One region of the Rhizobium sp. BK176 genome, then DNA from elsewhere that is predicted to be linked to it. Evidence: predicted binding sites of a transcription regulator. Region 1 holds the regulator's gene; the other holds the start of a gene.

Region 1 (3,414 bases):
AGTAGGCATCCAGTCCATCGGGGGACAGAACGATGATCCTGGCGTTGGGCGTTGCAACACTCACACCAAAGGCCTCGTTGATCACCGTCAGGCCGTGCGCCGCGGCGCGCACAAATGGCGCAAACGCCTTTGGGTCCGGCGCGCCAAGAACGATCTCCGCGATCCCGCCCACGCCATTTGGGTGCACTTGCAGCGCCCTTCGATCGGCAGGCAGCGGATTGACCCTCTGGCAGGTGAAAAAAAAGAAATCAGGTGCGCGCAGGTCAACTGCGAACGCGAGTTTGAATGCAGCAATGGCTTCCGAGCCGTCGGGCATCTTCATCGGCCGCTCGAACTGCAGCATCTCACCGCCGTTGATCTTCTCCGCAAGGAATCTAGCGTGGTCGCGGTCGGCGTCCCCCGTCGCGAAGACAACTGCGGACAGTCCATCCTCGCCGCATCGAAACCGAAAGGCACGGTCACGCGCGGTGAAGACGTTGCCCTTCCTCGCCGACGCCTCGTGCAGTTCGAGGCTGGCGACGCCCAGCGGCTCCAGATAAGTTTCGTCGGCGAAGAAGATACAGGCGTTCTCTGTTCCGAACGGGTGCCGCGCATCTGGCGCGACGGTGAATCCCAGCATTCCGAGGCGCTCGCGCGCAAGCCTGATGTTGGACACCGGCAGCACAATGTGGTCCAGCGGATGTGCTTCGCTCATGGCAAACTCCCCGGGGATTTGCGAAGATGTGCGCCGGGCAAGAGAACAATGCAACCCCCTTCTCCGCATTCACTCAAAAGCGACGCAAAAACTGAACAAGTTGCAGGCAAGTTTTACGAAAATTTAGGTACTTGCAGAACACATATGGAACATATAGTGTCTGTTCTGGCTTTGTTTCACAACTCTGGGGTTCAACTTCGATGCTGACGCGCAAGCAACAGGAGCTTCTTCTCTTCATTCACGAACGAATGAAGGAGTCCGGTGTCCCCCCATCTTTCGACGAAATGAAGGACGCTCTCGATCTCGCGTCGAAGTCGGGCATCCACCGCCTGATTACGGCGCTGGAAGAACGCGGCTTCATTCGCCGACTGCCGAATCGAGCCCGCGCTTTGGAGGTCATCAAGCTGCCAGAGGCATATAATCCCAGTCTCCAGCCGCGCCGCGGTTTCTCGCCGAGCGTGATCGAGGGCAGCCTTGGCAAACCTCAACCGGTGGCGCCGCCAAAGCCGGCCGCGCATGCGGACAATGGCAATTCGGCCTCTGTACCTGTTATGGGGCGGATCGCTGCAGGCGTGCCAATTTCTGCAATCCAGAACAATACGCACGACATCACGGTTCCGGCCGACATGCTTGGCCCAGGCGAGCATTATGCGCTCGAGGTGAAGGGAGACTCGATGATCGAGGCCGGCATCTTCGACGGCGATACGGTGATTATCCGCAACGGCAGCACCGCCAACGCCGGCGACATTGTTGTCGCACTTGTCGATGACGAGGAAGCAACCCTCAAGCGCTTCCGCCGCAAGGGCGCTTCGATCGCGCTTGAAGCTGCGAACCCGGCTTATGAAACGCGTATTTTCGGACCCGATCGCGTCAAGGTTCAGGGCAAGCTGGTCGGCCTCATTCGCCGCTATCACTAAAGACAGGCGGCTCTCCGTCGAAGGTGCCGCTTCGCCAATTGTATGCCCGATGCCGCATCCAGGGCCGGTCAAGTGTCGTATAGGCCGTCGTCACGACAGGCGTTCCCTGTTCGTCTATTCGTATCTCTGCCGCACCCGAGCGGCGCAAGGTTTCGCCCGTGAACAACAATGCACCTGACCGGCATTCGTTTGCGCGCAGACGAGCGGGCGTAACGACGATGTCGGCGGTGTCGCAGGCAGCGCCGACGTAGGCGGGATCTTCGATGATCGTCAGAACGTAGCCGCTGTCGTGCGCCGCTGTGCACCAAGCGCCTTTCAGGCAGACGAAACGGTTCTCAACGCCTCTCGCAACGACCTGCCGCAACGCGTTGCGAGCGTTATGCAATTCGTCGGCCGAGAGCCTCCGAGGCTTGCCGTCGCCGTCTCGCCGGCGGACTGGTTTGACACCCTCTATCAGGAGCGGCGGCCGGGCTTGCTCCGCAACCAGAGCCCTTCGCCATTGGTCGAAAATGAAGTCGGGTGGGCGCGTCCGGTTGGAAGCAATAACCTGATTGTCGACAATCGCGACGAGACCGCCATCCTCGGCAATGATGAAATCTGGCGCCGGTCTGGACGGCGCGAGCACAACGAGCAGAGTTGCCAACGCGATCGCAACAGCGCCGAGGTACCGCAGTCTGGTGCGCAGAAGCGCAAGCACGAGGAAGCCTGCGACGGCGACAGGAAAGTACCAAACCGGCAATCGGCCGATATCGACGTTGCCGCCCCATCCCGAGACCATCTTTGCAATGGCGATCACAATTTCGAGCCCGAAGCCGGCGATTTTCCAGGGAACGATATCGAGGCCAAACGGCGTCAGCAGCATCGCGAACATGCCCATAGGCATCACCACGAAGGAGATTACCGGCATGGCCATGAGATTTGCGGGCAATCCATAAGCGCTGAGCCGATGGAAATGTTCGACTGCAAAGAGCGCGGTCGAGAAGCCTCCGATCATTGAGGAAAGGAGGATGCCAGCAAAGAAGCGTGCGACAAAAACTACGGGCTTCACTGCCCTGACTTGCAGCAAGGGATGTTCGCGCGCGGCTCGCTTCGACCACATCGCATAACCGGCAACCAGCGCAAGAGTCGCCGCAAATGACATCTGGAAGCTCGCGCCTAGCGCCTCGGATGGAGACAAGAGCAGAATCACCCAAGCCGATAGGGCAATGTTGCGCAGACTGATTGACGGCCTGTCGAAGAATACAGCGGCCAGCATGATCGCCATCATGATGAAGGCTCGCTCTGCCGAGACCGCAAAGCCCGAGATCATGTAATAGGCTGTCAGGGCGACGAGCGCGCCAGCAGCTGCAATCTTCTTGGTCGGGTACGCCTGCGTAACGGATGGAAACAGGCTCAGCAGTTGGCGTAGGCCGACGAAGAAGATACCCGCGGAGAGCGCCATGTTGAGACCGGAGATTGCCACGATATGCGCCAGACCCGCCTGTCGCAGCGCGTCGGTGGTTTCCCGCGAGATCGCGCGCCGCTCGTCGGTGACAAGCGACGCCGCAAAGGCGCCGGTGTCGCCCGGCAGGATTCCACGGATGCGGTCTCCAATTCCGCTTCGAAGACCATCCAGCCAGTTGGCTCCGCGCTCCGAAATCGATGGTGTGCCGACCGCTGGCGGCATTGAAACGCTTGGCGAACCATAAAAGAAACCGTTCGCGCCAATCTCGTCGAAATAGGCGCTGAAGGCGAAGTCGTTGAGCCCAGGCAGCGCCGGTCCCGCAGGCGGGGTCAATCGTGCCCGTCCCGTCAACCACTCCC
Region 2 (3,414 bases), on a different contig from region 1:
CCGCAGCAGGCGACCGGCGATACGCGGCGTGCCGCGGGCGCGCCGGGCAATTTCGCGCGCACCCTCGTCGGTCATCGGCAGGTTCATCAAGCGCGCGCCGCGACGAACGATCAATTCCAGTTCCTCTACCGTGTAGAAGCTCAGGCGGACGGGAATGCCGAAACGGTCGCGCAGCGGCGTTGTCAAAAGGCCAAGGCGTGTCGTTGCGGCAACGAGGGTGAATTTGGACAGGTCGATCTTGACGGAGCGCGCCGCCGGACCTTCGCCGATGATCAGGTCGAGCTGGAAGTCCTCCATCGCGGGATAGAGGATTTCCTCGACGGCCGGATTGAGTCGGTGGATTTCATCGATGAAGAGCACGTCGCGCTCTTCGAGATTGGTCAGGAGGGCTGCGAGATCGCCCGCCTTGGCGATGACTGGGCCGGAGGTCGAGCGGAAATTGACGCCGAGTTCCTTGGCCATGATCTGCGCCAGCGTGGTCTTGCCGAGGCCGGGCGGGCCAACGAAAAGGACGTGGTCGAGCGCCTCGCCGCGGTTCTTCGCCGCCTCGATGAACACCTTCAGGTTTGCGCGTGCTTCCGCCTGGCCGGTGAACTCGTCCAGCGATTGCGGCCGCAGCGTCACATCCAGGTCTTCGCCTCGTTTCTCGGCCGATATCAGGCGCGCGGCTTCACTCATGCTGGCATTTCCCAATCTTCAAACGCTCGTGACCAATACACCAAGCCGAACGCTTTTGGCACCCGCTCGGGCAATTGGATCAGCGAGCCAGTTCCTTCAAGCCGAGACGGATGAGCTTGGCGCTGTCGGCACCTTCACCGGCGGTCTTCATGGCCGCTGCAACGGCGTTGGCCGCCTGATCGCGGGAATAGCCGAGATTCGTCAGTGCGGAGACCGCGTCGGCGACCGGAGCAGCTGCGACGCCTTCGCCCAACTCCTGCTTGAGGCCGATGGTACCGGACGCTTCACCGGCAAAGGCCGGCGCCTTGTTCTTCAGTTCGGTGACGATACGCACTGCGACCTTGGGTCCGACACCCTGAGCGCGGGCGACTGACGTGCGATCCTGCAGCGCAATGGCGTTCGCCAGTTCGCTTGGAGGCAGCGTCGAGAGCACGGCGAGAGCCACCTTTGCACCAACGCCTTGTACGCTTTGCAGGAGGGTGAACCATTCCCTCTCGAGCGCGGTCATGAAACCGAAGAGTTTCAACTGGTCTTCGCGAACATAGGTTTCGATGAAGAGCACACAGGCTTCGCCCACCGAGCCGAGGCGAGACAGGGTGCGCGCCGAGCAGAAGGCGACGTAGCACACGCCGTGGACATCGACGAGGACATAGTCGTCGCCGATTTCTTCGATGGTGCCTTTGAGCTTGCCGATCATGCAAATGGTCCGTTCGGTGGGTTGTCAGTGAAGATTAGCCGGCAAGTGCTGCCTGCCGCATGCGGTTGCTGCCGCGGTTGTGCGCATGGCAAATTGCGATCGCCAACGCGTCGGCGGCGTCGTTGCCTTTGAATTCGACCTTGGGCATCAGGATTTTCAGCATCATGTGGATTTGCTGCTTCTCGCCGTGGCCGACACCGATGACTGCCTTCTTGACCGCGTTCGGCGCGTATTCAGCGACCGGCAATCCGGCACGGGCAGGGACCAGCATCGCAATGCCGCGCGCCTGACCGAGTTTCAGCGTCGCGACGGCATCCTTGTTGACGAAGGTCTGTTCTACAGCGGCCTCATCCGGCTTGTAGCTATGGACGACATCCGCCAGACCGTCATGCAGTTGGCAGAGGCGCGAAGCCAGGTCCATGTCGCCATCCGAGGTGACGGTGCCGGACGCGACAAAGCGCAAGGAATTGCCGAGTGTGTCGATAATTCCCCAGCCGGTGCGGCGCAGGCCCGGATCAACGCCGATGATGCGAATCGTATTTTGCATGCTTCACCCTATTGCACTCGCAAAATAACTGCCATCGATATGTGAACAAAACAAAAACATTCCTTGTTTTTCAGCCGCGCTGTTTACGGCAATTTAAGCTCCGTAGCCGACTTTTGATCCACAAAATGTCAGAGGAGCTCCCTTCTTCAGGAGGTAAGGCTCCCGTGTTCTGTTTACAGGTCAGCCGGCAGGGCGTTCCCGTTCCGCCGGTATGAGCCGTTCCGGAAGGGTTCGTCGTTCATGGTTCAGAGATTTCAATCCCTGTCCTTTAAGGTCATTGCTACATTCATTCTGCTCACCGCGCTGTCGATCGCGGTCATCAACGTCCTCGCTTATTTCGCCAGCAGCCGCATATCCGGCGAGCAGGCGCTCAAGGCAAAGGAGAGCGTGCTGATCTTCCGCGGCGACATGCTGCAGGATCAGCTTCAGCAGCTGGAAAACCAGGCGAACTCGATTGCGCGCATCGAAGCGCTGCAGATGTCGATCACGAGCCTGAAGAGCGGTTGGAAGACAATCGAGAAGACGTCAGGCGATGCGCGCGCCGAATTGAAAAAGGTGTTCATCACCAGCAATCCCAATCCGGCAGACCAGCGCGAAAAACTGATCAAGCCGGAAGCTCCGAGCGGCTTCTACTTCTCCAATCACGAAACGACGCAGGGCGAGGTGGCCCGCGACCTCGAGAACACCGCCTTCAGCGACCTGCTGATTGCCGATCTCGATGGCAACGTTCTCTATTCCTACAAGAAGAACGACGACTTCGCCGAAAACCTGAAGACCGATGCGTGGAAGTCGACCGGCGCCGGTCTCGCCTTTGCCAAGGCCATCGAGAACACCGCCAAGGCGAAGGACGATTCCGCGCCGACCGGCTTTTCAGGTCTTCGCGTCGATGCAGCAAATGGTAAGTCGGCAATCTTCTACGCCGTGCCGATCGTCAAGCTCGGCGCTCCCAAGGGCGTGATGCTCTTCAAGGTGCGCGATGACATCATTACCAGTATCCTCGCCAAGGGTATCGTGGCCGGCAGCACCGCACAGGCCGCGATCATCTCGGAAGATGGCTCGGCTGTTGGCGTGAACAGCGCTGGCCAGCTTGTCATGCTGGATACGGCGCCGTTCACGTTCGCTAAGGACGCGCTTTCGGCAAAGGGGATGACGGTCGACGACTTCGATCGCGCCGATGGTCAGGCGCGCGCCTATGTCCGTGGCATCGACTATCAGGGCTCCCGTTTCCTCGTCGTGGAAAGTGTGCGTCTCAGCGAGCTCAACGCCGGCTCGCTCGAAATCGCGACCCTGCTGACGATGATCGCATTTGGCGTTCTGGTCGTCATGGCGGTGGCGACCTGGATGATCACCAAGCTGCTGTTCTCGCCGCTCGCCCGTCTTGCCGGCGTCACCCGCGACGTTGCCGATGGCAACCTCGACGTCGAGATCGGCAGCCAGAACCGCGGCGACGAGATCGGCACGATGGCCAAGGCCCTGGCGCGGTTCAAGCAAT

What was found. Region 1 encodes LexA, which represses DNA repair genes until DNA is damaged. Its sites were predicted from a motif close to TGTTCNNNNTGTGTTCNG; they were not measured.
Region 2: the regulator LexA is predicted to act here: its motif matches at 1,964-1,981, upstream of ruvC (crossover junction endodeoxyribonuclease RuvC).

The regions. Positions count from the first base shown of each region.
Region 1 is NZ_JANUBV010000021.1:38,537-41,950, reverse strand. It holds gene FHT76_RS34245 (VOC family protein) at 1-694, opposite strand, end outside; gene lexA (transcriptional repressor LexA) at 895-1,611, shown strand; gene FHT76_RS34235 (ComEC/Rec2 family competence protein) at 1,592-3,414, opposite strand, start outside.
Region 2 is NZ_JANUBV010000006.1:64,157-67,570, reverse strand. It holds gene ruvB (Holliday junction branch migration DNA helicase RuvB) at 1-678, opposite strand, end outside; gene ruvA (Holliday junction branch migration protein RuvA) at 758-1,375, opposite strand; gene ruvC (crossover junction endodeoxyribonuclease RuvC) at 1,410-1,922, opposite strand; gene FHT76_RS19365 (methyl-accepting chemotaxis protein) at 2,163-3,414, shown strand, end outside.